4 regions of the Massilia sp. LMS1-1-1.1 genome follow, and region 3 is predicted to be linked to each of the others. Evidence: predicted binding sites of a transcription regulator. Region 3 holds the regulator's gene; each other region holds the start of a gene.
What was found. Region 3 encodes sigma-54, which starts transcription at its own class of promoters, with help from an activator protein. Its sites were predicted from a motif close to TGGCANGNAANCTGCTTT; they were not measured.
Positions count from the first base shown of each region.

Region 1: a site for sigma-54 is predicted at 2,578-2,595, ahead of MRBLMS1_RS25465 (circularly permuted type 2 ATP-grasp protein). Genes of this name have one in related genera too.
Region 2: a site for sigma-54 is predicted at 2,661-2,678, ahead of MRBLMS1_RS04970 (EDSAP-1 family PEP-CTERM protein). Genes of this name have one in related genera too.
Region 4: a site for sigma-54 is predicted at 5,349-5,366, ahead of urtA (urea ABC transporter substrate-binding protein). Genes of this name have one in related genera too.

Region 1 covers NZ_JBFPNG010000056.1:173,880-181,501, forward strand. Annotated here, with positions in the region: gene MRBLMS1_RS25450 (TonB-dependent receptor) at 1-272, shown strand, start outside; gene MRBLMS1_RS25455 (hypothetical protein) at 372-1,247, shown strand; gene MRBLMS1_RS25460 (sensor histidine kinase) at 1,330-2,457, shown strand; gene MRBLMS1_RS25465 (circularly permuted type 2 ATP-grasp protein) at 2,631-4,085, shown strand; gene MRBLMS1_RS25470 (alpha-E domain-containing protein) at 4,079-5,023, shown strand; gene MRBLMS1_RS25475 (transglutaminase family protein) at 5,023-5,832, shown strand; gene MRBLMS1_RS25480 (proteasome-type protease) at 5,924-6,802, shown strand; gene MRBLMS1_RS25485 (alpha/beta hydrolase) at 6,911-7,622, shown strand, end outside.
Region 2 covers NZ_JBFPNG010000001.1:1,073,591-1,081,212, reverse strand. Annotated here, with positions in the region: gene MRBLMS1_RS04980 (nitroreductase family protein) at 1-468, shown strand, start outside; gene MRBLMS1_RS04975 (EDSAP-1 family PEP-CTERM protein) at 501-1,493, opposite strand; gene MRBLMS1_RS04970 (EDSAP-1 family PEP-CTERM protein) at 1,604-2,587, opposite strand; gene MRBLMS1_RS04965 (glycosyltransferase) at 2,776-4,008, opposite strand; gene MRBLMS1_RS04960 (hypothetical protein) at 4,146-4,319, shown strand; gene MRBLMS1_RS04955 (hypothetical protein) at 4,560-4,697, shown strand; gene MRBLMS1_RS04950 (hypothetical protein) at 4,827-5,195, shown strand; gene MRBLMS1_RS04945 (acyl-CoA thioesterase) at 5,279-5,737, shown strand; gene MRBLMS1_RS04940 (hypothetical protein) at 5,768-6,223, opposite strand; gene MRBLMS1_RS04935 (hypothetical protein) at 6,291-7,175, opposite strand; gene MRBLMS1_RS04930 (DEAD/DEAH box helicase) at 7,461-7,622, opposite strand, start outside.
Region 3 covers NZ_JBFPNG010000023.1:183,388-191,009, reverse strand. Annotated here, with positions in the region: gene lptA (lipopolysaccharide transport periplasmic protein LptA) at 1-362, shown strand, start outside; gene lptB (LPS export ABC transporter ATP-binding protein) at 362-1,117, shown strand; gene MRBLMS1_RS15865 (RNA polymerase factor sigma-54) at 1,122-2,600, shown strand; gene hpf (ribosome hibernation-promoting factor, HPF/YfiA family) at 2,670-3,029, shown strand; gene MRBLMS1_RS15855 (enoyl-CoA hydratase/isomerase family protein) at 3,166-4,251, shown strand; gene rapZ (RNase adapter RapZ) at 4,252-5,115, opposite strand; gene hprK (HPr(Ser) kinase/phosphatase) at 5,359-6,294, opposite strand; gene MRBLMS1_RS15840 (PTS sugar transporter subunit IIA) at 6,331-6,813, opposite strand; gene queF (NADPH-dependent 7-cyano-7-deazaguanine reductase QueF) at 7,158-7,622, opposite strand, start outside.
Region 4 covers NZ_JBFPNG010000001.1:992,894-1,000,515, reverse strand. Annotated here, with positions in the region: gene MRBLMS1_RS04565 (Hsp70 family protein) at 1-1,078, opposite strand, end outside; gene MRBLMS1_RS04560 (Hsp70 family protein) at 1,081-2,961, opposite strand; gene MRBLMS1_RS04555 (DUF2760 domain-containing protein) at 2,958-3,539, opposite strand; gene MRBLMS1_RS04550 (transglutaminase-like domain-containing protein) at 3,805-4,416, shown strand; gene MRBLMS1_RS04545 (DUF4349 domain-containing protein) at 4,432-5,220, shown strand; gene urtA (urea ABC transporter substrate-binding protein) at 5,419-6,672, shown strand; gene urtB (urea ABC transporter permease subunit UrtB) at 6,760-7,622, shown strand, end outside.

The sequences.
Region 1 (7,622 bases), on a different contig from region 3:
CGCCCGGCTTAAGCCTGAATGCCCGCACTGTCTACACGTCGACACAGTATGCTGACCTGGCCAACAGCAAGCAACTGCCATCGTGGACCCGCGTCGACATCGGTGCACGCTACCTGACGCAGGTGGCCGGGCATGACGTGACCTTGCGCGCGCGCATCGACAACGTGGCCGACCGCAGCTACTGGGCCTCGGCCGTCTCCTCGTTCGACGCCGGCAGCCTGGTGCTGGCCGCGCCGCGCACCTTCGTCGTGTCGGGCAGCGTGGCGTTTTAAATAGCTGGCAGTCCATGCCGTCACGAAAGCTGCCTTCGGGCAGCTTTTTTTTCGCGTGTACGCCTGTGCCGCAAGCGGCGCTTCGGCGACAATGCCCGCATGAAACGATACCCTGCCCTGCTGCTCTTGCTTTGCCTGTCCCTGCCTGCCGCTGCCCAAAAGCAAGCGGCCTGCCCGTATGCCGCCTGGAAAAGCGGCTTCAAGGGCGATGCGCGGGCGCAAGCCACTTGTTTGCTGCGTCCTGTGAAACTGTATGCGCGCCTGGGCGACAGCGTGCCGCTGCCCGAGTTTCTTGCCGCCCGCATCGGCCAGCGCACGGGCATCGCGCCTGCCAGGCTGCGCACCTGGCTTGCCGAGCAAGGCATCGCCGAAGCCGACGTGGGCGGCGCCGTCGATGCACCGCTGTCGCGCGCCGTGGGCCGGCTGGCCGCGCCCATGGCCCGCTATTTCGTCATCCACGACACCAGCTTCCCGAATTTCTTATTGAAAAGCATTCCCGATCACATCAACGACGCCAGCTGGGATTTCAACGACTTTACCTTGCGCAATCCGGCGCTGGGCGGCGGTCCGAAAGGCCACGTGTACGTGAACCGCCTGGGCGGCTCGCTGCAAGTGCGCGACTTCGGCACGGCCAGCTACGCCAGCAAACTGGAGAAGGACAAGCCGTCGCTGACGGGCCTGTTCCTGCACGTGGAACTGGTGCAGCCGCGCAACTCCGTACCCGGCGGCGGCAAAGGCAACGACGGGCTGGCGCCCGATCCCGGTTTTACGCCTGCGCAATACGAGCGCCTGGCCCTGCTGTACATCGCCGCCAGCGTGCGCAAGGGCACGTGGCTGATCCCCGCCTTCCACGCCGTGCTCGATACGGGCTTTGCGAATGGTCATGACGATCCGCAGAACTTTTCGCTGGAGCAATGGGATACGGCCCTCAGCCATTTGAGCGCAGTCATGACAGGCGCCCACACGCCGAATTGAGTATCACTGCAAGCCGATTTGGGGGATACTGTACCTCCCGCTTTTTACCGCGCGGGTGCCGTGCTGTCGATGGGGAGCTGCGATGACCTATGCCTCTGACCAGAAAATGCATGTACTGGACATGCCCGCGCGCACGCGGCGCATCTTCAGCATGCGCGATGCCGTGCTGACGCAATGGGAACACGAGGTGCGCGCCAAGGTGCGCGGCGCCGATGCCTTGCTGACACCGATATTGATCAATACCTTGCCCGCCTTCTTCGACAACCTGGCTGAAGCGCTGACACCAGGATATCCGCGCGACAATGCCACCAGCCATACCAATGCCCCTGCCGTGCACGGCAACGAACGGGCGCGCATGACCAGCTATGGCCCGGAGCAAGTGATCCAGGAATACCAGATCTTCCGCGACTGTTTCGCCGATGCGGCCCTCGAAGCGGGCGTGCCGCTGCGGCGCCGCGACTGGAAGGTGATCAATGCCTCGATCGATACGGGCATCCGCGAAGCCATCCTGGAATTTACTGCCATGCATGAAAGCTTCCAGCGGCGCATCGCGGCCGGCCTGTCGCACGACATGCGCAATCCCCTCTCCGTCATGCTCAACAGCGCCCAGCTGCTGCAGCGGCGCGCGCAGCAGCTCGACGTACCGGCCCTGGCATCGAAAATCATCGAACACGGCAAACGCCTCGACGACATGATCCAGGAATTGCTCGATACGCTCAGCTACCATCGGGGGCAAAAGCTGCCGCTGGTCTTGCATCGCTTCGATATCCTGCCGCTGGCAAGGCAGGTGGCCGACAGCGTGAATACGGGCCATCCGGGCAAGTGCGAGGTCACGGGCGCGTCCGTCACCGGCTGGTGGTGCGAAAATTCGCTGCGCCGCGCCCTGGAAAACCTCGTGGGCAACGCCCTCAAGTATGGCGACGACGGCCCCATCCATATCCACATCAACACCCTGCGCGAACGCATGATACTTACCGTGCACAACACGGGCAGCACTATCGCCCCGGAGCAGACCGAGCGCATCTTTGAATACCTGCGCCGCGAACACCAGGGCAGCGCGCCCGGCTGGGGCATCGGCCTGCCCTTCGTGCAAAACGTGGCGGAAAGCCACGGCGGCAGCGCGCTGGTCGACAGCGCGCCGGAAACGGGCACCACGTTTACCATCGACCTGCCCATCGATTGCCGGCCCTTTGTCACGCCGGACGCCTGACCTCGCCGCCACCTGCCCCAACACCGGCATTTTCCGCGCAGTAACGCACCAATACGGTGCGGATGACGGTTTTACGCCACAAAAATGGTCATTTTTTACATACTTTCGGCTGCGCGGCACTGGCACGATTTCTGCTGAGCTATAGTCAGACACGGCTCAAGGGAAATCACAACATGGCAAATTTTTTCAATGAAATGACTGCAAATGACGTGGGTACGGACAACAAGGTACGTGAACACTATCGTGAATTCAGCAACTGGCTGGAGCAGCAATCCCCCGAGACCATCGCCCGCAAGCGGGCCGAAGCCGACCTGACGTTCCGCCGGGTCGGCATCACGTTCGCCGTCTATGGCGACGATGCCGGCACGGAACGCCTGATTCCGTTCGACACCATCCCCCGCATCATCCCCGCCGCCGAATGGGCGCAGATGCAGACGGGCCTGGTGCAGCGCGTGCAAGCCTTGAACATGTTCATCCATGATATTTATCATGAGCAAAACATCATCAAGGCGGGCATCATTCCTGCCGAGCAGATATACAAGAATGCCCAGTACCGCCCGGAAATGCAGGGCATTTCCGTCGCCTCCGACATTTACGCCCACATCGCCGGCGTCGACATCGTGCGCGCGGGCCAGGGCGAATTCTATGTGCTGGAAGACAACCTGCGCGTGCCCTCCGGCGTGTCCTACATGCTGGAAGACCGCAAGATGATGATGCGGCTGTTCCCGGAACTGTTCGCGCGCAACCGCATCGCGCCCGTCGACCATTACCCGGACATGCTGCTCGACAACCTGCGCTCCGTCGCCCCCATGGGCGTCGATGACCCCACGGTCGTCGTCATGACGCCGGGCATGTACAACTCCGCCTACTTCGAACACGCGTTCCTGGCCCAGCAGATGGGTGTGGAACTGGTCGAAGGCAAGGATCTGTTCGTCAACGACAACTCGGTGTACATGCGCACCACGCGCGGCCCCAAGAGAGTCGACGTGATTTATCGCCGCGTGGACGACGATTTCCTCGACCCGCTGGCTTTCCGCTCCGATTCCTCGCTGGGCGTGCCCGGCCTGCTGTCCGTGTATCGCGCCGGCCGGGTGACCCTGGCGAACGCCATCGGCACGGGCGTGGCCGACGACAAGTCGATCTACCCGTTTGTGCCCGACATGATCAAGTTTTACCTGTCGCAAGAACCAATACTCAACAACGTACCGACGTACCAGTGCCGCAAGAGCGCCGATTTGTCCTACGTGCTGGCGAACCTGGCGAAACTCGTCGTCAAGGAAGTGCATGGCGCGGGCGGCTACGGCATGCTGGTGGGACCGGCGTCCAGCGCCGCGCAGATCGAGGACTTCCGCCAGCGCCTGCTGGCCAATCCGGGCGGCTACATCGCCCAGCCGACCCTGGCCCTGTCCGCCTGCCCCACGTATGTCGAGGCCGGCATCGCGCCGCGCCACATCGATTTGCGCCCGTTCGTGCTGTCCGGCAAGACGATTTCCATGGTGCCCGGCGGCCTGACCCGCGTCGCGCTCGGCGAAGGCTCGCTCGTGGTCAACTCCTCGCAAGGGGGCGGCACCAAGGATACCTGGGTACTGGAAGCCACATCCGCTTTTGCAGGAGAGAAAACATGCTGAGCCGCACCGCCGATCATTTGTTCTGGATGGCCCGCTACACGGAGCGGGCGGAAAACACGGCCCGCATGCTCGACGTCAACATGCAGACCTCGATGCTGCCCCAGTCCGAACAGGACGCGGAGCAAGGCTGGCGCGCCACCCTGGGGATTTCCGAGCTGCAAAGTGCGTACGACCATAAATATGGCCGTTTTCATACACGCGACGTGCTCGACTTCATGGTGCGTGACCCGAACAACCCATCGTCCATCCTGGCCTGCCTGACGGGTGCGCGCGAAAACGCCCGCGCCGTGCGCGGTACCCTGACGACGGAAGTGTGGGAAATCCAGAACGCCACCTGGCTCGACATGCAGAAGCGCTTGAAGAGCAATCTGCTGGAAACGGACCCCAGCCAGTTCTTCGAATGGGTCAAGTACCGCTCGCACCTGTCGCGCGGCGTCACTTTAGGCACCATGCTCAAGGACGAGGCCATCCATTTCATCCGCCTCGGCACCTTCCTCGAGCGGGCCGACAACACGGCGCGCATCCTGGACGTAAAATTCCACGGCGCGCGCGACACGTCGAAAGATATCACCCAGCGCGATTTTTACTACTGGGCGGCCCTGCTGCGCTCCGTCTCCGGCTTCGAGATCTACCGCAAGGTCTACCGCGACGTGATCACCCCGGCACGGGTGGCGGAATTGCTGATGCTGCGCGGCGACATGCCCAGGTCCCTGCTTGCCTGCATGGATGACGTGGTGGAAAACCTCAAGCACATCCGCAACGATGTATCGGCCGATACGGAACGGTTTGCCGGCAAATTGCACGCGGAATTGAAATTCGGCCATATCGACGACATTATGAAGGCGGGCTTGCACCTGACTTTGACGGAGTTTCTGGAAAACATCTACGACCTGGGCAACCGGGTCAGCCGCGATTTCCTCGTTCCCTTGGCGGCCTGATGCAGCTCACCATCCGCCACGAAACCCATTACGCCTACAGTGCGCCGCTGGCCTACACCATCCAGCAGCTGCACCTGACGCCGCGTATCGAGCCGCAGCAGCGGGCCCTGTCCTGGCAAATCACGACGCCGGGCCAGTGCCACGCCTACACGGATGCCTACGGCAACTTGTCGCACATGCTGACGATCAACGGCAGCCATCACTCCCTGAGCCTGGTGGCGCATGGCGTGGTGGAAACCATCTACCCGCACAAGGGACGTCTGAACCTGATCGATACCTTGTCGCCCCTGTTGTTTACCATGCCGACGCCGCTGACGCAGGCCGATCCCGCCATTCTCGACCTGGCGGCCGCCAGCTTGCCGGACCGGAGCGTGACGGCGGGCACTGGCCATCTGCTGCGCCTGGCCGAGCACATCGTCGGCAAGGTCGCGTATGAAAGCGGCGCCACCATGGTCACCACCACGGCCGGCGACGCCCTGGCCCTGGGACGCGGCGTGTGCCAGGACCACGCTCACCTGTTCCTGGCCTGCTGCCACGCCTGGGGCATCCCGGCCCGCTATGTATCCGGCTATATCGATCCGGGCACGACGGGCCACGCGGCCAGCCATGCCTGGGTCGACGCCTGGGCCGAAGACAGGGATTTCGCGGGCTGGGTCAGCATCGACGTCACGCATGCGCGGCTGATGACGGATGCGTATTGCCGCCTGGCCATCGGGCGCGACTACGATTCGGCGGCCCCCGTGCGCGGCGTGCGCCAGGGTGGCGGCACGGAAACCTTAAGAGTCGATGTGCAGATCGTGCCCGTGTAAACAGGCAGGAATGAGGCTGGCCGGGCCTTGCCAGCGGTATGCCGGGCCCGGCTGGTGTAAAATGCTTCCCCTTTTGATTTGATTTACGACGATGACTTATTGCATAGGCATGCGCCTGAACGAAGGCCTGGTCTTCCTGTCCGACTCCCGCACCAACGCCGGCGTGGACCAGGTAGGCACCTTCCGCAAGATGAGCGTGTTTGAAAACCCGGGCGACCGCATGCTGGTCCTGATGACGGCCGGCAATTTGTCGATCTCGCAGGCGATCCGCCAGATCGTTTCCGAACACGTCGATGCGGATGGCCGCAGCATCTGGAACGTGGCCAGCATGTACGATGCGGCACGTATCGTGGGCGAAGCCGTGCGCACCGTGCACTTGCGCGAAGCGAAGGCCCTGGCCGACTGCGGCATCGATTTCAACGTCAGCATCATTCTGGGCGGACAGATAGGCGCCGAGCGCTGCCGATTGTTCCAGGTGTATTCGGCCGGCAATTTCATCGAATCGCACGATGAAAACACATATTTCCAGATCGGCGAAGCCAAGTATGGCAAGCCCATCATCGACAGGGTCGTCAACCCGTTCACGCGCCTGGACGAGGCGGCCAAGTGCGCGCTGATCTCCATGGATTCGACTCTGCGTTCGAACATTTCCGTCGGCTTGCCGCTCGACCTGCTCGTCTACGAGACAGGCAGCCTGGCCGTCACGCGCTTTGTCACCATTGATGAAAAGAACCAGTATTTCCGCATGATCCGCGACACGTGGGGCGAACAATTGAAACAGGTGTTCGAAGGCATCGTCGATCCCGTGTGGAATGCGGCGCCCGAGACGACGACGAACGTGCTGTCGTCCGCCAACATGCACAGCAAGCCCGTGCGCGTGGCCATTCCCGAGCACGTGAGCCGCGGCGGCCTGACCGTGGCGCCGCTGCAATCGTTGGCGCAGCAGTTCAGCGACGACAAGCAGCATTGATCTGCCGCGCACCGGCTGCGCGCGGTGCTGGACAAGTCGCTTTTCGCGTGCTTTTATGGCAATATGGGTTGATATTTAATCCAGATTGACCTGAAAGGCAGGTGGCGCATGGACTTGATCACTTCCGCTGTGGTGGCGGCCATCGGGCATGGCGCTCCCGGCCATGCGGCCGAAGCCATCGCCAGCCATTATGAGCGGCTCAAGCAGGCCATCGCCAAGTTCGACAGCGCCGCCGCCATCCTGGCCGCCATCGCCGCACTGGAAGCCGAGCCTGCCAATAACCAGCTGCAACTGGCCCTGTCGGCCGCCCTGTCCAGCGCGAAAGTGCCGGACGACATGGAGACCCTGTTTGCCGCGCAAGGCTTGCTCGACGCGGTGCAGCGGCCTTTGCCCCAGGCACCCGACGTGGAAGCCGTACCCGCCCCGGCCGATAAAAGCGCCGTCGTGTCGAATTATGCCGTCGTCAAAGTGTATTTCGCCACGGACCGCCAGCGCGACGTGGGCAAGCCGCCGGCCCAGCGCTTCAGCGGCGAACGCAACATCCTGGGCGGCAATGGCCCTCTCAGCTATGGCAGCTGCGACATCAGCATCCCCCGCGACCATCGCATGGGCCAGCTGGAATCGCCATCGCTGTGGCGCCTGGAATTTCGCGACGACCCGGCCAAGCACGTGGTGGTGCTGTCCGCCGAGGTGCAGGACCGCGACAACTTCTTTGCCGCACTCAAAACCCAGATCCGCGCCTCGGCCGATAAAAGCGCCTTTCTCTTCGTGCACGGCTACAACGTGAGTTTCGAGGATGCGGCGCGGCGCACGGGACAGA
Region 2 (7,622 bases), on a different contig from region 3:
ATGCGCTGGGTCATGCACAGCTGGCGCCGCGTGGATTTTTTCAATACCTGGCTGGGCGGCACCATTGCTCCGCGGTTGCAGATGGATTTGCTGCCGGGCCTGTATTGCGCCGCGCATTTCGTGTTGCTGGCCGATGCGCCGCCGCGCCATATCGACGATTACGTGGCGGCCGGCCGCGCCATGCAGCGCTTCTGGCTCACGGCCACGCAGCTGGGACTGCAATTGCAGCCGGAACTGACGCCGCTGATCTTTGCCCGTTATGTGCGCGAGCGGCGCACCTTTTCGCGCACCGATGGCATGCAGGAAATGGCGCAGGAACTGGCCGTGCAATGCCAGGCCGTGCTGGGTGCCACGGCGGTCGAGCGGGCCGTGTTCCTCGGGCGCATCGGCGCGGGGCCGGTGGCCAGTGCACGCTCCTTGCGCCGTCCGCTGCAAGACTTGCTGGTGGCACCTACAACGGGGCAGTAGTGCGCGTGACGCCGTGCGCGCCACGGCGTCAATTAGCGCCGGCGCCGTGGCGCCAGGCAAGCCAGCGCTGCCAAGCCCGCCGCCAGCAGCGGCAAGGTGCCGGGCAGCGCCACTGGCGTGACGCCTGGCACGTAGGCCAGTTCGGAACTGTTCAGCATGTTCAGCACGAGGGTGTAGTTGCCTGCCACCAGATTGTCCGTGACGGCGCCGTATTGCCCGCCGCACGTCTTGCCGGTGCCCGTGCCTGTGGGCGCGCCGCAGCCGCTGGGGTCGTAGGTAAATACGCTGCCGCTGGTGAGCGGCGTTTGCGCGTAGCCCGTATTGAGGTTGGCGGCGTCGGCCAGTTCCGTGCCGCCCAGGATGCCGGAGCCCAGGCTGCCGTCGGGCGCCCAGTTGAAGACGATCTGGCCATTGTCATCGATGATGCTGAACGTCATCGCCATATTCGTCGTGGCCGTCGAGCCCGTGCCGGCCAGCGCGTCCAGGTACAGCTGCATGAAGGGCAGGGCCTGGAAGCTGAAGGCCAGGGTTGCGCCCGGTTGGCCGACGACGAAATTGATGGCCAGGGCCGTGGTGGAACCGTTGCGTCCCGAGGCGTCGGCGCTGCCGCCGCCCGTCAGGAAGGTTTCCGCCGCATTCACCGTATGCGTGCTGGTCGAGCCCGGCGGGAACGGGGGAATTTGCGAAGTGATGATTTGCGCCTCGCCGCGCGCATACGCGGCGTTGCCCATGCCTTGCTGGGTAAAATCGTTTTGCCCTTTGGTGACGCCGCCGCGTGTCGCTTGCGGCGCGTCGATCTCGTTGCTGCCACCGTTGATGACGCTGCTGCCGTTGAGCGTGGCGGTGGTGCGCGATACGTCGATATTGCTGATCAAGGTGGTGGAACCGGTGGGATTGCTGATGACCAGGCCAAAGACGCTGGTGTAGGAATAACCGTAGGCGGCGGCGCTGGCAGTGCCACTGCCGGCCAGCAACAGCAAGGCCAGCAGGGCCGTTGACAGTCGGATGCATAAAAATGTAGTCATGAAAATCCTCATCTCCTGGTCGGCCGCGTTGTAAGGAAAACCGACAGGCTTGCCGCATAAAAAAAAGGCGAGGAGACTCCCTCGCCTGTGAATCCCCCCTGTTGCCTGGTTCAGACGGCAACTTTGCGGCGGCGGGCGTAGCCCAGACCCGCCAGACCCAGGCCCAGCAAGGCCAAGGTGCCCGGTTCGGGTGTCGCCGCCTGTTTCACCAAGTCCACGCTTTCCACCGCATTCAAGGTCAAGGTGTAGTTACCGGCCGTTAAAGCATTGCTGACGGAGCTGAAATTGCTGCCGCACGCTGTACCCACGCCGGTGCCCGTGGGCGTGCCGCAGCCGGAAGGGTCGTAAGTGAACAGGTTGCCGCGCGTGAGGAAATTGGTTGCCAGACTGGTGTTCAGGTTGGCGCCGTCGGCGTTTTCTGTGCCGCCGAAGATACCCGAGCCGATCACGCCGTCTGGCGTCCAGTTGAATACCGTCGCGCCGGCCGCGTCCGTGATGGTGAAGGTGACGACCAGGTTGGCCGTGGCCGTGGACAGCTGCCCGACCGTGCTTTGCAGGAAGACCTGCATGAAGGGCGACGCCAGGAAGTCGAAGCTCAGGGTTGCCGTGGGCGAGCCGACGACGAAATCGACCGAGAAGCCCGTGGTCGAGCCGTTGCGCCCGGACGCATCGGCCGTGCCGGCAGGCCCGTCAAGGTGGGCTTCGGCCACGTTGACGGCCTGGGTAGAGGTGGAGCCCGGCGGGAACGAAGGGAACTGCGTGCTGACGATTTGGGCATCACCGCGTGAATAGTTGCCTGCTGGGCCTTGTTGCGTGAAGTCGTTTTCGCCCTTGATGACGGGGCCGACGTTGGCGCGCGGGGCATCGAGCGAGCCGGCGCCGCCATTGATGACGCTCACGCCATTCAGGGTGGCCGTGCTGCGCGAGATGGTGGTGCTGTTGGCCACCGTGATCTGGCCCGTCGGCACGGCGATCACCAGGCCGAAGATGTTGTTGTACGAATAGCCGTAAGCGCCCGCCTGTGCGCTACCGGCGGCACACAGCATGGCCAATGCCGCTGCGGCCGGGAGCAGTTTCAGTTTCGAGAGTTTCATTATATTCACCTCATGGTTGAGTGAGTCTGGAAGTCTTGCCTGAGACCTGTCGGCAGGTGCTCATGGCCAGTACCTAGCGACTTCCATGCCAACGCATGAGGTTCTTTTGAAATCAACGACTTGGCGTGCTTTTGTTGACGCGGTGCAGGCTTTGCCGGATGCGCTGTAAGAAAAACCGACGCTGCCCGTCAGGGCTGGCAGCCATGCGGCAACGAGCCCAGCAGGGCGTGCATATGGGGCAGCAAGCGTTGCCCTGGCACATAGTCGCGCATGGCCGTGGCCAGCTGGCGCGCCGCCAGCTTGGCCCTGCCTTCGTCGAGCATGCGCGTGGCGGCATGGCGCAAAGCGGTTTCCTGGAAGCGGTCGGCGCGCAGCAGCAGGCCGGCGCCGGCACCCACGATGCTGTGCATGTTGAGAAATTGGTCGAGGTTGCCGGCGATGCCGATGACGGGCACGCCTGCCGTCAGCGCTTGCTGGCTGGTGGGGCTGCCGCCGTTGCAGATCACCAGGCTGGCGCGCCGGGCGGCCGCGTCGCCTGGTAAAAAAGGCGCGACATAGGCGTTCGGCGGCACGGCATCGACGCGGATGGTGCCGGCCGTGGCCGCCAGTACGGTGACGGGCAGGGGCGCCAGCGCACGCAGCACGCGCGGCAGCAATTGCCCCTGGCCGGAACTGCCCAGGGTGACATAGATGATGGGCCGTCCGCTGCTCAGTTCCGGGCGCTGCCACCAGTCCGGCAAGTCGAGCGGCGGCGCCCAGATGATGGGACCCAGGTAGTCGTGCGTGGACGGCATGCCGTGCGGCGGGAACAGTTGCGGAATATCCGCGTACAAGGTGCGGTCGGCATCCGTATAGATGCGCCGCAGGTCGCTGCCCAGCGATGGCAAGCCATGGCGGCGGCGCACACGGTTCAGGGGCACGGCGTGCGAAGCGAAGGCCAGCGGGCGGATCAGGCGGAACAGGGGATCGGCCAGCCAGATGGGCAGCACGCCCGTCAGGGGCAGGTTGGGCACCGTGTAGTGCTGGCGCACCCAGGGACTCCAGTAGGCGTTGCTGACGGTAATGTAGGGGATGCGCTGCAGGCGCGCGCTGACCGACAGCGACAGGCGGAAGTCGCCGATCACGAGATCGGGCTGGACGGCATTGAGCAGGCGCAAGTCGTCTTCGACATACGCGTGCAAGGTGCTTTCCGTATACACGGGCTTGCCGTGCGCCAGCGCCTGCAGAAATTGCAGCGATGAAATACTGTCGATGCGCCAGCGGCGGAAGGGGACTTGCTTGAAACAAAAGTCATACCCATCGGCGCAGGCAAAATGCACCTCGTATTCTGCCTCGTCCAGCCCTTGGGCCAGGCTCAGGGGGCGGCCAACATGGGCCAGGGTCACTGCCTCGGCCATAAAGAGGATTTTCTTGCGCGCCATAGGGGTCGCTTGCACTCGTGCTGGAGGGGATGCCTGCGAAGTTGGAGTGGCGCCACGCCGTTTAGTTCCCCGCCGCCTGCCAATGGCGGGCGCCAGGATTTGGCTGCATCGGCTACAGTGGGGCAAAGGAGGCCACCATGCAGCCACAATTCCATCTTGCCCCGCTGCGTGCGCACAGCACGCCCGAACCCGATATGCCGCCACCGCCGGAAGGCGATCCCCTCAAGCCGCCGCCGGAACCGCCGCCGCACATCGACCCCGTGCCGGTCGAGGAACCGACGCCGCCACCGCCGCCCGTGAAAATGCATTGAGCGGTTTTCGGACCATGGCACCGCGCCATGGCTTGCGGCGGGCAGGTGCGCGCCATGTTTATTTCCAATCGGAAATGGAAGGCGCGGGCCTCGCCAGAGGCACGCCATTTAAACAACAAAAATGCGCATAAATGTTGCCTTGCGGATACAAATCAAGCTCCAACTGCTGAGTGTCATGCGGCCGTCACGATTCTGTTCTTATAATGAGACATCATAAAAATTCTTGTACAGGAGACCATCGTGGGCAATTCCTTGCATAACAAAATCTACCTGGGCCGGCGGCCCGTGATCACCAGCAAACACCTCGTGGCGCTGGCCCTGGCGGGCGCCGTGGCTGGTTGCGGCCTGGCATGGCTGCTGCTGCGCAGCTACAAATAACGGTCGTCACGCCCGTGTTTCCGTCGCCTGGCCGCATGGCGGGCGGCGGTAGATTCACGTTGCCTGTTGCCGATGCGCAGCGGGGCGCGTACCATGGGGGCCGAACACCTGGCCTTTTATGGAAAAGTAATGAAGAACGAGAAATTAACAACCGATGAATATGACGCGCTGGAGCAAGTTGCACGCGGCATCAAGACCGAGCGCCCCAGTGCTTGCGTTGCCCGCAATGCCAAGCGCCTGTCGGGCCTGAAGCTGCTCAGCTATGCACGCGACGGCCGTCTGTCCATCACCGAGAAAGCACAACAACTGCTGTTCCTGCGCCGCTGCATCATGGGTTTGCGCGCTGTCGCCACCGATCCGCTGACCAAGCTCGATACGGACGTGGCGTATTTCCTGGGCAAGAAAGCCCACATCGTGGCGCGCGCCGAAGGCGAAGGCCACGACATTTCCGACAAGGGCCGCGAATCGCTGGCCGACATCGACACCCTGGGCCTGTAAGGCTCGCAACCGGCCCCTGGGGCCGGTTTTCACATCTTCCCTCACTTTTAATTTCCCCCTTGGAGAACACTTTGGACAGCGCGATGAACTGGTCGGCCCACGAACTGACGATGACGGTCCTGATGACGCCCGATATGGCCAACTTTTCCGGCAACGTGCACGGCGGCACCATCCTGAAATACCTCGACAGCGTCGCCTACGCCTGCGCCAGCCGCTATTCGGGCAGCTATGTGGTGACCTTGTCGGTGGACCAGGTGATGTTCCTGCAGCCTATTCACGTGGGCGAGCTGGTGACGTTCCTCGCCTCGATCAATTACACGGGTACGACGTCGATGGAAGTGGGTATCCGCGTGGTGACGGAAAACATCCAGCAGCGCCTCGTGCGCCACGCCAACAGCTGCTATTTCACGATGGTGGCTGTCGACGCCAACCGCAAGCCGGTGGCCGTGCCGCCGCTGGTGCTCGAGACACCGGAACAGCACGCGCGCTTCGAACAGGCCAAGCTGCGCAAGCTGTCGCGCCAGAAGGTGTCGAAGAAATAGTTGTGTAGCGACATCGATGGCCGCAGCCGCTTATTGGCCACGTGCGTAGCACATTTGCATTTCTGCGCAACGTATGGGACCTGGCAAATGCGTCCAGTCGCCCGGGTTGGGGAATGTGAAGGCGCATATTTGATGAATGGCTTGCGGCGGCAAAAATCCCTGATCTCTTCCCAGTTGTATTGCCCAACAATCTGCGGCCCTTTCGTTGCTGCCTACATATTGATGCGCACATTCATGCGTATAGACATACCATTGTATAAAAGGCGGAAGGTAGAAAAAATCAGGGCGGAATAATAATACACCTGGCCGTGCCATTGCAATATCCGGGATGGCGGCCACATAAGAAACCGCGCCGCCGCATGTCATGGTTTGCCCGGCAATGATGGGGGCTACTCCCATGGGTTGAAGGATGACTTGCGCGACGGCTGGCGGGCCGAGGATGGCGGCCAACACAATAAGCGACAGCGATACTGTTAAGGTTTTCATTTTTCAGTGGCGATGCTTGAATTATATGGCGCGGATAATTTTGGCGCAGTGACTTTGACATCAGCGGTTAGCTTGCATCTTCCAGTTCTTTGGGGAAGGAGCACCTTTTCTTTCTTGACTGGATCTGCTCAAGCTGATTTTTTAGTGTGGAAATTAATCCCAAACGGGGGAGCGGTAGAATTTCCGGGTCTTGCAAGAGCTGAATGAATTGTCCGATCCGTTCGTTCCCGGAATTGCAGTCTCCCATGGCGAATTCGGAAATTGCCCAATCCGCGATAATGTAGGCTCTCGCGCCATTAATGCCGAACGCAGATTCGCCGCGCAGTACATTCAGGGAATCCTGAAAAGCAGCCCGTCCTTCCTGTATTTTTCCGGTCGAAAACATCAGTCGCGCCTTGTATCGTCTCGCTTCCGATTGCATCGAGGGCACCGCATCCTTGATGGCGACGGCCCGTTCAACCAAGGTAGTGGCACTTTTCCAGTCATAAATATTCAACGCTTCCGATATCAACACCAATAGTTGGGGAATTCCCGCATGGTCGCCGAGGCGCGGTAGCAATGCCGTGGCATATTGTATGTTTGCCAGTACCTGTGGAGATACCATGGAATTCATCGCCATCAGCATTTGGGGATTATTTGATTGATATTGAATCTGGATCATGTTCTGGCGCAGATTTGACACGGCATTCACGGATTTGTTGAATTCTTCCATATCCCTGAAAAGTTCATTGCGTGGCTGGCTCCAGAACATGTCAAAAAGAGAAATTGCACTTAAAAGTATGCCAATGAGTAAGGCCAGGAAGCTTGTTCTTTTTTGAATTATTTCAAATCTTCCGTGTTCCGGATTTTCGAGGCGGTTCATTCGAAGATCCATTGCATGTATTTTCGACCCGATCGAGGATTTATCCTCCGGATCGGTGGTGTCGCTTTCCGGTACAGGATTGGAATTCATGGCGGAAATTTCCAGTCTTGGCTGCATTATTGAATCTATCGTTATCTGTATTCCCTGATGTGACTATATTCTGAAAATGTCGGTGAAGTTTGATCTTGAGTAACGTATGTGATTATTCGACGTCTTTATGTTTTTTATCTGAAAGTATTTTCGTTTTTTATGATAGGAAATCTTTCCCGAGAAGGCAGTCAGCCGGTGTGGCTGTCAAATCGACGGGCAAAAAAAAGCCACCAGATCACTCTGGTGGCTTTTTCTCGTGCTGTAATTTGCAGCGGCTAATCGTGATTAACGGTCGCCGTAGCTGCGGCGTGCGCCGTCGGTGCTGCGCGGGTTGGAACCCTTGTAGCCGCCGCCGGTGCTAGGAGCGCCGTCCTTGCGTGGTGCGCCCGGCTTGCTGAACGTGCGTTGGCCTGGCTTCGCGCCGCCACGGTTGTCGCCTGGTTTCCA
Region 3 (7,622 bases):
ACCAGTTCATCACCTTCTGGGCCGATCCCGGCAAGCTGGCCACGTTCCGCCAGAAGCGCGATGGCGCGGGCGACCTGTGGGTCGAGGGCGAGGCGGAGCGCGTGGAATACGACAACAAGACGGAAGTGGTGAAACTGTTTTCCAAGGCCAAGCTGACGCGCCTGGAAGGCACGAAAGTGACCGACGTGGCCAATGGCGCCTTCATCTCGTATGACAGCCGCCAGGAAGTATTCAAGATGGAAAATTCCGACAGCGGCACCAGCACCTCCGATGGCGGCAGCGTGCGCATGGTGATCCAGCCGAAGACCAAGGCGCCCCAAGCGGAGAAAGCGCCGGCCACGCCTGCGCCAGGAAAGAAATAATGGACAATACTCGTTGCGGCAGCACCCTGATCGTTCGCGGTCTGCAAAAAACCTATGGCAAGCGGCAAGTCGTGCATGATGTCTCGCTGCAAGTCGAATGCGGCGAAGTGGTGGGTTTGCTGGGCCCGAACGGCGCCGGCAAGACCACCTCGTTCTACATGATCGTCGGCCTGGTGCCGTCGGACGGCGGCAGCATCGACATCAGCGGCGTGGACATTTCCAGCCTGCCGATCCACCGCCGCGCGCAGATGGGCTTGTCCTATCTGCCGCAGGAAGCGTCCGTCTTCCGCAAGCTGACGGTGGAAGACAATATCCGCGCCGTGCTGGAAATCCAGACCGTCGAAGGCCGTCCTTTGAAGAAGGCCGAGATCGAGGAGCGCCTGGATAAACTGCTGGCCGATTTGCAGATTGAAAAGCTGCGCGAGAACCAGGCCCTGTCCCTGTCGGGCGGCGAGCGCCGCCGCGTGGAAATCGCCCGCGCGCTGGCCACCGATCCCCGTTTCGTGCTGCTCGACGAACCGTTCGCCGGCGTCGATCCGATCGCCGTGATCGAGATCCAGCGCATCGTGCGCTTCTTGAAGGAGCGCAATATCGGCGTGCTGATCACCGATCATAATGTGCGCGAGACGCTGGGTATTTGCGACCGTGCCTACATCATCAACCAGGGCTCGGTACTGGCGTCGGGACGCCCCGACGACATCATCGCGAACGAGTCGGTACGCCGGGTCTATCTGGGCGAACACTTCCGCATGTAAGCCAATGAAACAATCATTGCAGCTGCGCACTTCGCAGCACCTGGCACTGACGCCGCAGTTGCAGCAATCGATACGCCTGTTGCAATTGTCGACCCTGGAATTGCACCAGGAGCTCGAGCAACTGCTGACGGACAATCCCTTGCTCGAGCGCCTCGACGATCCGCTCGACCGTTCGCTGCGCCTGCTGTCGGACGGGGCCTTGAGTTCCACGGCCGCGCCGGCCGAAGCGCCGCCCCAGCCGCCAGGCCAGGAGGCGCCTGCCGCGCCGGCCGAAGCGGAAACCTTTGACGGCGAGGCGGGCGAGGGCCCGGCCGCTGCGGACGGCGGTGACAGCGACTGGAGCGAGGCGAGCCGGGGCAAGGCGCCCGACGACGAAGATTCGCGCCCGCAACTCGAGGCCCATCACTGCACCCTGCGCGAACACCTGATGGAGCAGATGCGCGTGACGGTGCTCGAGTTGCGCGACCGCGCGCTGGTCGAGCTGATCATCGACGCGCTCGACGACAATGGCTATCTGGAAGAGACGCTCGACGACATCCTGGCGCGTCTGCCGGAAGAGCTGGAAATCGATGCCGACGAGATGCGCACGGCCTTGTCGCTGCTGCAAAGTTTCGATCCGCCCGGCGTGGGCGCGCGCAATGCGTCCGAATGCCTGGCGCTGCAGATCAAGCGCTTGCCGCACATCGCCATGGTGACGCGGCGCATGGCCCTCGTCATCGTGGAAAAGCACCTGGCCTGGTTTGCCCAGCGCGATTTCAACAAGCTGAAAAAAGCCCTCGACTGCGACGATGAAGACTTGCGCGAAGCGCAGACGGTGATTCGCCAGTGCAATCCGCATCCGGGCGCCGTATTCGCATCGGACGTGTCCGATTACGTGGTGCCCGACGTCGTCGTCAAGCGCGCGCGCAATGGCTGGCAAGTGACCCTGAACAACGACGTCATGCCGCGCCTGCGCGTCAATGCCATGTATGCCAACTTGCTCAAGCAGGGCAAGGGCGAGGGCGCCATGGGCGCACAGTTGCAGGAAGCTAAGTGGTTGATCAAGAATATGCGCCAGCGTTTCGACACGATCCTGCGCGTGGCACAGGCGATAGTAGAAAGACAAAAGAACTTTTTCTCGCACGGAGCCGTTGCCATGCGCCCCCTTGTGCTCCGTGAAATAGCTGATACACTGGGTTTACACGAGAGTACTATCTCGCGGGTAACAACTCAAAAGTACATGCTGACCCCGCACGGCATGTTCGAGTTGAAATATTTCTTTGGTAGCCACGTCGCCACCGAAGCGGGGGGCGAAGCGTCATCGACGGCGATACGGGCATTGATCGTGCAACTGACAGGAGCAGAAGACCCTAAAAATCCTTTATCCGACAGTAAGATTGCGGACATGCTGGGGGAACAAGGCATGGTGATTGCGCGACGTACTGTTGCCAAATACCGGGAAGCGTTGAAAATTCCGCCAGTGAGCCTGCGTAAGTGTTTGTAAGTTTTTTTCGGTTCCTCTGCGGGCCGGATAGGATGGACCGCACGAACCCGATCATCTTTAGGAGTGTGTATGAATCTCACCATCAGCGGACATCATCTCGAAGTGACACCAGCCATCCGTGAATACGTACAAACGAAGCTGGAGCGCGTGAAACGTCATTTCGATCAAGTTATCGATATCGCCGTGATTCTGACCGTGGATAACCTCAAAGAGAAAGAAAAACGTCAAAAGGCCGAAGTCAACCTGCGTTTAAGTGGCAAAACTGTCTATGTGGAAAGCCTGGCACAAGACCTGTATGCCGCGATCGATGCCCTGATCGACAAGCTCGATAGGCAAGTGATGAAATACAAAACCAAAGTGCAAGGGCACGGTAAAGAGGCGATCAAGCATCTGCCAGACAGCTCGGAAGAAGAATTCGCCCCCGCCTAAGCGGCCCGCGACTTTCAACCGGTTGTGATCAACTAAGGGCGCACATTGCGCCCTTTTTTGCGCCCCTGCCTTTTGAACGCAATGTTCCCCGCGCAGGCGCTAAAATGTTTGTACTTTCACTTCTTTCACGCCTGCCATGAGCGACTTCGTCCAGACTACCATCCGCAACCGCACGGGGCACATCGTGCTCGACCGTCCGAAAGCCTTGAATTCCCTGTCGCTGGAGATGGTGCGCGCCCTGAGCGCGGCCCTGCTGGCCTGGCGCGACGATCCGCAGGTGGACGCCGTGGTGATCCGCTCGAGCAGCGAAAAAGCCTTGTGCGCCGGCGGCGACATCCGTTTCTTTTACGATGCGGGCCTGGCCACGCCGCAAGGCGGCAGCGCCTTGCTGGAAGATTTCTTTACGGAAGAATACGCGTTAAATCATGTAATTCATTTCTATCCGAAACCGTATATCGCCGTGATGGATGGCGTGGTGATGGGCGGCGGCATGGGCGTGGCGCAAGCCGGGCCCGGCAACCGCTTGCGCATCGTCACGGGCCGCACGCGCATGGCCATGCCTGAAGTCAATATTGGCTTGTTTCCCGATGTGGGCGGCAGCTATTTCCTGTCCCGCCTGGCCGGCCAGCTGGGCCTGTACCTGGGCTTGACGGGCTTGACGATCAGCGCGGCCAACGCCCTGTACACGGACCTGGCCGATGTCTACCTGCCCGAGGCGCAGATGGGGGCGCTGCTGGCCCTGATCGAGTCGACGCCGGGCGAGGCCTTGCCGGTGGCCATCAAGGCGCTGGCGGCGCCATTCCAGGCACAGGCAGGCGTCTCCTCGCTGGCGGCGGCGCGCGCGGCGCTGGACCGCCATTTCGGTGCGGGTTCCGTGGCGGCCATCATGGACTCGCTGGCACAGGACGACAGCGCGTTCGCCAGCAAGGCTTTGGCGGCCATGCGCCTGCGCTCGCCCTTGATGATGTCGGTGACCCTGGAATTGCTGCAGCGGGGGGCTCACTTGGGCGTGGCCGATTGCCTGCGTCTGGAACGCACCGTGGTGCGCCACAATTTCGAGCATGGCGAAGTGCTCGAGGGCGTGCGCGCGCTGGTGGTCGACAAGGACAACGCGCCGCGCTGGAATCCATCAAGCCTGGACGAGGTCGACGCGGCCATGGTGGCGCGCTTCTTCGCGCCCGTCTGGCCGGCTCAAGCGCATCCGCTGCGCCACCTGAATTAACTAGGAGCGCTCGCGGTGGCGCAACACTACCCGTTCATTCGGGCCGAAGTATTGCGCCAGCCGTTCCGCCATGTACACGGAGCGGTGCTGGCCGCCCGTGCAACCGAGGGCCACCGTCAGGTAGCTGCGGTTGTCGGACTTGAATGACGGCAGCCATTTCTCGATGAAGGCGCGGATGTCGGCCAGCAGTTCCAGTGCGCTCGGCTGCGCGTCGAGGAAGGCGATCACGGGTGCGTCGCGGCCGTCGAGCGGGCGCAGCGCCAGGTCGTAATATGGGTTCGGCAAGGCCCGCACGTCGAAGACGAAATCGGCGTCCAGCGGCACGCCCAGCTTGAAGGCGAACGATTCGAAGAACAGGGTCAGCGGCGCACGCTCGGAGGCGATCATATCCTTGATCCAGGCGCGCAATTTGTTGGCGCTCAGCTCCGACGTGTCGATCACGTGGCCCAGCTGCTCGATGGCCGACAGGCGTTCGCGCTCTTCCGAGATGCACTCGATCAGTGTGCGGCGGCTGGCCGGATTCTGGTTCGGACGCAATTCATGCGACAGTGGATGGCTGCGCCGTGTTTCCGAGAAGCGCGCCACCAGCGAATGCGTGGTGGCCGTCAAAAACATGACCTTGACGTCGTGGCCCTGGTCGCGCAGCAGCGCCACATTGTGCGGCAAGCTGACGAGCGACTCGGCGCTGCGCGCATCGACGGCGACGGCCAGTTGCGGTGTACCTTCGTCGAGCAGGGTTTGCACCAGGCTGGGCAGCAAGGCCGGTGGCAGGTTGTCGACACAATAATAGCCGGTATCTTCCAGCACATTGAGCGCGACGGATTTACCGGAGCCGGATATTCCGGTGATAAGGACGATATGCATAGCCCGATCATACAATAAAGATCGGCGCTCTGCTCCTAAGGCAACTATCTTTACAAACTATTGCAATTTCATATGTGTATTTCGTAGGTCGGCTTAGCGCAAAGCGGTGCAGCAGGGAATTCACGCAGCATGGCTGCGTGCCTGCGTAACGGTCCTCGCTTGCAAGCGAGGGCTCCTGCCGACACCCGCTAACAATGTCGTCGGATTACGCGGGGCCTTGCTCCGCTAATCCGACCTACGTTGCTAATCACCACTCATGGCCAACCTCTGCCGCTCCATGAACTCCTGCAAGGTATCGATGCCGCGCAGCTGCAAAATCGTATTGCGCACGGCCGCTTCCAGCAGCACGGCGATGTTGCGGCCGGCGGCGACGGGGATGACGACCTTGCGCACGGGCAGGCCCAGCACGTCTTCCGTGGGGAACAGGAAGGGCAGGCGCTCGACTTCTTCTTCCAGCGCGTTGCGGCGCACGAGGTGCACGATCAGTTTCAAGCGCATCTTGCGGCGCACGGCCGTTTCGCCAAAGATGGCCTTGATGTCGAGCAAGCCCAGGCCCCGCACTTCGAGCAGGTTTTGCAGCAGAGGCGGGCAGCGGCCTTCGATCATGTTCGGTGCGATGCGCGAGAATTCGACGGCGTCGTCTGCCACCAGGCCGTGGCTGCGCGAGATCAGTTCCAGCCCCAGCTCGCTCTTGCCCAGGCCCGAATCGCCCGTGATCAGCACGCCCACGCCCAGCACGTCCATGAACACGCCATGCATGATGATGCGCTGCGCCAGTTTTTTGGACAGGTAAACGCGCAGGAAGTCGATCACTTGCGCGGCCGGCAGCGGGGTGGAGAACAGGGGAATGTTTTGCTCGTCGCAGATGGCGAGGATGTCGGGCGGCGTTTCCAGCCCCTGCGCGATGATCAGCGCGGGCGGACCGCCGGCGATCAGCTCGCCGATCACGTGGGTGCGCGTATTGACCTTCAGGCGCTGGTAGTAATTGATTTCCTGGTGGCCGAAGACCTGGATGCGGCCCGGATGGATCAGGTTCAAGTGGCCCACCTGGTCGGCGGCCGACGAGACGTCGCCCGAGATCAGGCGTTCGCCGCCGGGGAAGCCGGCGAACCAGCCCAGTTGCAGACTTTCACGATTGTCGTCGTACAGGCGTTGTATCGTCAGCGGCGTTTGCAACATGGCAGTCTTCTTCAGGAGTGGAGGAATACCTGAAGTTTAACCCGCCGCTTGCAGACTGGGTTGCCAATTGACGATGCGCGAATGCACGGATTTCGGTTCCGGATCCGTGGCCAGTGCCGTGCGGAAGGCATCGTCGGAAAACATTTCGGCGATTTCCGACAGGATTTCCAGATGTTGCTGGGTGACATGATCAGGAATCAGCAGGAAAAACAGCAGATTGACGGGCTTGCCATCGGGCGATTCGAAGGGAATCGGTTCGGCCAGGCGCACGAAGGCGCCCAGTGGCGATTTCAAGGTTTTACTGCCCTTGACTCTACCATGCGGCACGGCCACGCCATGGCCCAGACCCGTCGAGCCCAGGCGTTCGCGGGCAAACAGATTGTCCGAGACGGTAGAGCGGGCGATGCCGTAATTGTTTTCGAAGATCAGGCCGGCTTGCTCGAAGGCGCGCTTTTTACTGGAGACTTCCAGGTCCAGCAGGACGTTTTCGAGGGATAGTATTTTGCTAAGATTAGTCATGACACTCAATGAAATGGTGCAATGCGCAGAGGGCTTGCGAGCCGAATTATAGGCCTGTTTCGGCGGCCTGTAACGCCAATTCTCAACAGTATACGCCCGCTACGGGCGCAGTGGGCGCTACAGCCCACGTGACCATCATTTTAGCAAAAAAATAACATCGGCGTGTATCGGCTATTTCCTGATTAAAAACACGCGGCGCGCCGGTTTTTCCGCCGCCGAATGCCGATTTTCCAATTTTTCAGCGTCTGTGACATGCTCTGCGGCACTACTGCAACGTTGTTTTAAAACACAGCCAACATTCTTGCTGGCATGGTTTTACGGTGTTGCTGGGTGTTGCTCGGTTGTTACTGGCGCGCGTTGCGCAGATTGCCCGGCATCGTACCCGTGCTGAAGTTGCTGCGCCATGGATTGATATCGAGGCCGCCGCGGCGCGTGTAGCGCGCATACACGGACAGTTTTTGCGGCTTGCACTGACGTAAGATATCGACAAAGATGCGTTCCACGCATTGCTCGTGGAATTCATTGTGCTCACGGAAACCGATCAGGTAGCGCAACAGGCTTTCCTGGTCGATTTGCGGCCCCGCATAGTCGATTTGCACGCTGCCCCAGTCGGGTTGGCCCGTCACCAGGCAATTTGATTTGAGCAAGTGCGAGACGAGTTTTTCTTCCACGGGCGCTTCATCCAGGGCGGCTTTCAGCAGCAGCGGCGAAGGCGTGTATTGCGTGATTTCCAGATCCAGGCGGTCGAGCAGCACGCCGTCGAATTCGCCCATTTTCAGCTTGCCGAAATCTTCCTGCAAGGTCAGTTC
Region 4 (7,622 bases), on a different contig from region 3:
TTTTTGCCGTCTCGGTGAATTCCACCTTCGGTAAGAAACCGTCGACCACCATGGCCGCCACTTCCTCGCGCGTGACGTCGGCGGAACGGCTGCCGCCGATCAAACGCGATCCCCCGCCCAGCAAAGTGACGGTGGCCTTGTTCGGCGCGTCCTGCGACAGCAGCAGTTCCTTGGCCGCGCGGCAGCGTTCCATCAGCTGCGACAAGCGCGCGGCAGACAGCTTCATGCCGCCTTCGCTGCCTGCCGCCATGCGCGTTTCCACCAGGTGGGCCAGCGCCAGGTCCATATTGTCGCCGCCCAGTATCAAATGGTTGCCCACGCTGCTGCGCGTGAGCTGCGGTTCGCCGTCGTCATCGAAGGCCACGTCGATCAGGCTGAAATCCGTGGTGCCGCCGCCCACGTCGCAGACTAAAATGCGGCGCGTGTCGGCCAGGTCGTCGCGCAGGGTGGCGCGCCGGCGGTGAAGGAAATCGTAGAAGGCTGCCTGCGGTTCTTCCACCAGCCGCAGGGTGGGCAAGCCCGCCATGCGGGCCGCTTCCAGGGTGAGTGCGCGCGCACCCTCGTCGAACGAGGCGGGGATGGTCAGTACCAGTTCCTGAGCTTCCAGCGGAGAATCCGGGAAGCGGTGATTCCACGTGGCGCTCACGTAGGCGAGGTAGCTGGCGCTGGCCGCCACGGGCGACACCTTGGCCACGTCGGCATCGGCGCCCCACGGCAGGATGGGGGCCTGGCGGTCCACATTTGCATGCGACAGCCAGCTCTTGGCGCTGGTGACCAGCCGGCCCGGCACCTGGGCGCCCAGCTGGCGCGCCAGGGCGCCCAGCACGGCGTGATCGACGTCTTGCTGTGGCCACGGCAGCTGCAAGTCGCCCGCCGCCAGTTCGCCGGCAGCGGGGTGGTAGCGCAAGGAGGGCAGCAGCGGGCGTGCGCCCACTTCGCCGGGAGCGACCAGCTGCTCGATGGCGAACAAGTTTATTTCTGCCTGCGCATCGTTGGCATCTGCATAGGCCACCACCGTGTTGGTGGTGCCCAGGTCGATGCCGACCAGGAAGGCCGGCTGCACCTTCGCGCTGCGCATGCTTATTGCTGCGGCGTGCCGCGCACGTCGAATTCCACTTTCCAGCGCTCGGCGCCGTCAGGGGACACAGCCAGCAGTTCCAGGGTGCCCGCTTCCGTCACGCGCGCGTGCAGTTTGACCTGCACCACGTCGCCGGCCGACCGGCCTTCGGCGGATAACGTCGCCTGGATTTCGCTCAGTTCCTGCAATTCATCGGGACCCCAGAAATCGAGCAAGTCGCCGATCTGGTCGTTGCGGCGCGTGGACGAGGCGAAGAAGCGGAAGTGCACGGGTTCACCCACGACCAGGCCGAATTGCTGGCCTGGCAGTTCCAGTTCGCTGCCTTCTTCCATGCCGAACGGCGCCACGCACAGGGCCTGGATCGGCGGTTCCATGCCGGGGATGGCCGGCATGGCCGATTCGATGGCGACATAGAAGGAACTGGCCGTGCCGCCGCGGATGCGCACGCCATGGCCGCGCCGCACGTAGCTGTAGTAGGCGGCGCCGCGCGCGACGGCTAGGTCCAGGTCGGCCCCGGCCAGCATGCGCGCCGGTTCCGCGCCTTCCATGTACAGCCAGTCGTTGACAGTGGCCATGATGCGCTGGACCAGCAAGTCGGACTTGAAGACGCCGCCGTTGAACAGCACGGCCGTCGGGTGCAAAAAGCTGGCTTCCGCCGACTGGCGGCCCGCAAAGCCTTCCAGTTCGCTGGTCGCCGCCACTTGCCGGCCCAGGAACGCGGCCAGGTGGCGCGTGATGGCAGCGTCCTGCGCATACGGCAAGCCCAGTTGCGTCAGGCCGGCGCGCGTGCGCACGGCCGGGCGGCTCGACGCTTCCACCTGCGGGAAGAAGCCGTCGAGGATGAAGGTGGACACTTCCGCGCGCGTCAGTTCCGTGCGGATGGAGCCGCCGATCAGTTTCGAGCCGCGGCTCGGCACGACGATCGGTGCCACATCGAGGCCGCTGTCGGCCAGCAGGCTTTCCTTGGCGCTGCGGCAGCCATACGTGAGTGCGCGCATTTGCCAGGCGTCGAGCTGGGTGCCGTTGGCGGCCAGCTTGCGGGCCACCAGGTGGGCCAGCGCCAGGTCCATATTGTCGCCACCGAGCAGGATGTGTTCACCGACCGCCACGCGATGCGGCTCCAGCACGCCGTCGCGCTCGAGCACGGCGATCAGCGAAAAGTCGCTGGTGCCGCCGCCCACGTCGACGACCAGGATGATGTCGCCCGGCTTGACTTCCTTGCGCCAGCGGCCTTCGCTGGTCTGGATCCAGCTGTACAGGGCCGCTTGCGGCTCTTCCAGCAAGGTCAATGAGGTGTAGCCGGCCGCCTGCGCGGCTTCCATCGTCAGCTCGCGCGCGGCCGGGTCGAACGAAGCGGGAATCGTGACCGTGATTTCCTGTTCGGCGAACGGCGCTTGCGGGTGGGCGTTGTCCCAGGCCTGGCGCAAGTGCGTCAGGTAGCGCGTGGCGGCCGTGATGGGCGAGATGCGCGCCACTTCCGCCGGCGCGTCGTTTGGCAGGATGGCCGCGCGGCGGTCCACGCCCGGGTGGCACAGCCAGCTTTTCGCGCTCGACACCAGACGGATCGGCGTGGTGGCGCCGCGGCTGCGGGCCATTTCGCCAACGACGAACGGCGCTTGCGCTTCCTCGGTGACCCAGGGCAGGGCCAGGTCGCCGGCAGCCACTTCATCAGCGTGCGGCAGGTAGACGAACGACGGCAGCAGCGACAGTTCTTCGACGGTGCCCGGCGCAGACAACTGCGGCACTTTCAGCACGCCGTGGCTCGATTGCTCGCCGTCGCTCTCGAGCAGGTTCACATACGACAGGGCGCTGTGGGTGGTGCCCAGGTCGATGCCGATGGCGTAGTGCGGGGTGTTCGGGGTGGCGTTCCTTGTGTCGCTCACAGTTCCACCTCGGCCGGTGCCAGGATGGCGGCGTCGTGCTGCGCGCTCAGTTTTGGCAGGCGCACGCTGGACGCACGCCAGCCGCGGTGGCTGAGGGTACCCGTAAATGGCGCCGAGCCGACGACGTTGCCCGTCAGGCGCACCTGGGCGCTGTCAAAACCTTCCTGCAGGACGATGCGGCTGCCCTCCGCTTCCTGGCGCACGGCGTCGATGGTGAAGTATTCGCGCATGACCTTGGCGCAGCCTTCATGCACGACGCGGGCGGCCGCGCCGATGTCGGCGTCGGCATGGCTGCCCAGGTTTTCCTGCGTAAAATCGATCAATCGCGCTTCGCGTTGCAGCAGGGCCAGCAACTGCAGGGCCGCATCTGGCGTGGTTTCTTTCAAGATGACGGGGGCGGCGGCCGGTGTCGGCACGGGAGCTGGCGCCGGGGCCACTGGCGCGACGGGAGCAGCCTCGGGCAGGGACAGCTTTTCCACGCGGGCCGCATAGGCTGCGTCCGACAGGGTGCTGAAGAAGGCGCCGAAAGCCAGCGGGACACGGCGCCAGAACGATGGGTGGGACGATGAAGTGCTCATAGGGAACTCGTTTCTCTGATCTGTAGGGTGGCGTCGGCGGCGCGCCCGGTGGCGGGGCCGCTTCGCAGGGTAGTGCCTGTGCCGGGCCTGTAGAGCCGGCTGCGTTTGCCCGCATGATACCAGCTACCGGGCCGCCGCCAAAGTCGCCGGCCCCCGCGCAGCTGGCCCGGCGCGTGGATTTTCTTTGTTCCTGCGCAAAGAAACGGTGAATGTTGCGCTGCTTCGACTAAAATCGCGCATTATCTTTTCGCATTGCCTTTATGCCATGTCTACCGACTTTTCCCCCGACTTTTCCATATATCTAGCCAGCAGCACCTACATCGACAGCGACCATCCGGCCGTGCGCGCCAAGGCGGCCGCACTGGCGGCAGGTGCCGTGGGCGACGCGGCCATCGCGGCCCGCTGCTTTGCCTTCGTGCGCGACGAGGTGGCCCACAGCTGGGATTACCAGCGCAATCCCGTCACCTGCCGCGCCTCCGACGTCTTGCAGCATGGCACCGGCTATTGCTATGCGAAGAGCCATCTGCTGGCCGCGCTGCTGCGCGCCAACGGCATTCCTGCCGGCCTGTGCTACCAGCGCCTGGCCGTCGGCGAAATGGGGCCGCCGTTTTGTCTGCATGGCTTGAATGCCGTGTATCTGCAGGATTTTGGCTGGTACCGCATCGATGCGCGCGGCAACAAGCCCGGCGTCGCGGCTGCCTTCACGCCGCCGCGCGAGCAGCTGGCCTTTCCCGTGCTGGCACCCGAGGAACGCGACTTGCCGGAAATCTGGGCGGAGCCGTTGCCGCAGGTGGTGGCGTCGCTGACCGGCCATGCGACCGTGCAGGACGTGGCGGCGCACTTGCCCGATATCGAATTGTTGCCGCTGCAAAAATAATCCACGAAAGAAATCATGAAAAAAGTGTATGTAGGTCTGATCGGCCTGATGTTGCTGGCCGGTTGCGGCGGCAAGGGAGAGAGCGGCGGGCAATCGAGCGCCGCGCGCCTCGAAGGCAAGGAAAAGGGCAGCGAGTTTCTTGCCTATGAACATAATGTCAGCGTCGATACGCACGAGGCGCAAGTGCGGCCCCTGTATGAAAAAGTGGTCGCCGCCTGCAAGGCCGATACGGAAAACGGCTGCTTGCTGCTCGATTCCAGCCTCGACAGCGGGCGCTACCTACACGCGCGCATCAGCATGCGCGCCAAGCCGGCCGGCATCAGGAAGCTCGTCGCGCTGGTCGCGGCTGAAGGCGACGTCACGAGCCAGGGCACCAAGGTGGAAGACCTGGGCCGTCCCGTGCTCGACAGCAAGAAACGCCTGGAGATGCTCAGGCAATACCAGGCGCAATTGCAAGACTTGGAAAAGCGCTCGGGCGCAAATGTCGACGCCCTGATCAAGGTGACCAAGGAACTGGCTACCGTGCAAGTGGAACTGGAGCAGGCGACGGCGGCAGACGCGCTGTTGATGCAGCGCATCGACACGGACTTGCTGAACGTGGCCATCAGCGCCGAAGGCAAGCAATCGTTCTGGACACCGGTCAAGCGCTCGCTGGGCAATTTCACGGACAACCTGTCGGAAGGCGTGGCCAACGCCATCACGGCCATGGCCTACATCCTGCCGTGGCTGATCGCCTTCGTGCTGCTGTTCCCGCTGGGACGCAAGGGCTGGCGCCGCCTGCGTGGCGTGCCGCGCAAGGATTGATGCCGGGATTGTTGCATCCGGCGCACCGTTTTACGGCAATTTAAAACCTGGCTGCACAGTCCTTGTGCAGCCAGGTTTTTTTTCGTGCGGCGGGAGCCGCGTGCACCATGGCGGACACCTGCTGGTGCTGGCATGCATTCTGCTTTAACAACATCGTATGCTCAGCTCGACCCCCACGAACCCATCACAGGAGTCCCCATGTCACGACGCATCATCCTGAAAGCGGCCGCCGCCGGCGCACTGGCCCTGGCCACGTCCACTTACATGCAGGCAGCCTTGGCCGCCGATACGATCAAGGTAGGCATTTTGCACTCGCTGTCGGGCACCATGGCCATTTCCGAAACGTCGCTGAAAGACGTGGCCTTGATGACGATCGCCGAGATCAATGCCAAGGGCGGCGTGCTGGGCAAGAAGCTGGAAGCCGTCGTCGTTGACCCGGCGTCGAACTGGCCCTTGTTCGCGGAAAAAGCGAGACAACTGGTGGCGCAGGACAAGGTTGCCGTTGTGTTCGGCTGCTGGACGTCCGTGTCGCGCAAGTCGGTTTTACCCGTGTTCAAGGAACTCAACAGCCTGCTGTTTTACCCGGTGCAATACGAGGGCGAGGAGCTGGAAAAGAATGTGTTTTACACGGGCGCCGCGCCGAACCAGCAGGCGATTCCCGCCGTCGAATACCTGATGAGCAAGGATGGTGGCGGCGCCAAGCGCTTCGTGCTGCTGGGTACGGATTACGTGTATCCGCGCACCACCAACAAGATCCTGCGCGCCTTCCTGAAAAGCAAGGGCGTCAAGGATAGCGATATCAGCGAGGTCTACACGCCGTTCGGCCACGCCGACTATCAAACCATCGTCGCCAACATCAAGAAGTTTTCCACGGGTGGCAAGACGGCCGTCATTTCCACCATCAATGGCGATTCGAACGTGCCGTTCTACAAGGAGCTGGGCAATGCAGGCTTGAAAGCCACGGACGTGCCCGTCGTCGCGTTTTCCGTCGGCGAGGAAGAGTTGCGCGGCATCGATACCAAGCCATTGCTCGGTCACCTGGCGGCGTGGAATTATTTCGAGTCCGTCAAGAATCCCGTGAATACGGCCTTCATCAAGCAGTGGAAAGCGTATGCCGTGGCGCAAAAACTGCCGAACGCGGGTTCCGTCGTGACGAACGACCCGATGGAAGCGACCTATGTCGGCATCCACATGTGGGCGCAAGCCGTGGAAAAAGCCAAGTCGACCGATACCGACAAGGTGATCGCTGCCATGGCCGGCCAGAGCGTCAAGGCGCCATCGGGCTTCACCCTGACCATGGACGCCACGAACCACCATCTGCAAAAGCCCGTGATGATCGGCGAGATCAAGGCCGATGGGCAATTCAATGTCGTGTGGAAAACCAAGGAACCAATCCGCGCGCAGCCGTGGAGCCCGTTTATCAAGGGGAATGAGGGCAAGCAGAAGTTATGAGTTAGCAGCAGAAAGGCCGGGGTCAGACCCGACGGGTCTGACCCCAGATTTCGCTTGGGCTGAAGTAACGATGAGAGGTCTTTCCGCATGCGTCTGCTACGTCGTATTTTGTTATTACTTTGCCTGTTGCCGCTGTCTGCGCAGGCCGCCATTTCCCCCAACCTGCTCAAACCGCTATCCGGCGACGACCCCGACGCCAGAGTCGCTGCCGTCGCCCAGATCGCCGCCCTGGCCACGCCCGAGGCTGCCAAGGTGCTGCAAGCCTTGCAGGACGACAGCCTGTATGCAGCGCCCGACGGCAAGGTCTACATCGTCGATGGCGAGCAGGCATATGACCCGGCGATCAGCAAGAGCGTGCCGCTGCCGGACGGCATCGATGGCGTGATGGTCAACAACCGCTTGCGCTCGGCCGTGGCGGGTGCTCTGTCGGGACTGAAACTGCTGGCGCCCGAGCGCTCCACACGGCTGGCCGCCGCGCAGGCGCTGCAGCAATCTGTCGATCCGGCGCAGCTGCCCCTGATCCGCAAGGCGCTGGCGCAAGAGAGCGATGCCGAGATCCAGCAGATATTGCAAGTGCTGATCGCCAGCGCCAATCTGCATGCCCCCGATGCGGCTACGCGCAAGCAGGCCGTGCAGGCGCTGGCCGGCAGCAGCGATGCGCGCTTGCTGCCCGTGCTGCAAGCGATGCTCGAGAAGGGCGGCGAGCCCGACGAGGCCGTGCAGCTGGCCGCCATCGAGACCATGCGCCAGATCAAGGGCAGGGTGGCGCGCATGGAATTCGCCGGCAATGTGTTCTACGGCATTTCGCTGGGCAGCGTGCTGCTGCTGGCTGCGCTGGGGCTGGCCATCACGTTCGGCTTGATGGGCATCATCAACATGGCGCATGGCGAATTGCTGATGATAGGCGCTTACACGACCTATTTATGCCAGCTGTTTTTCCGCACCTATCT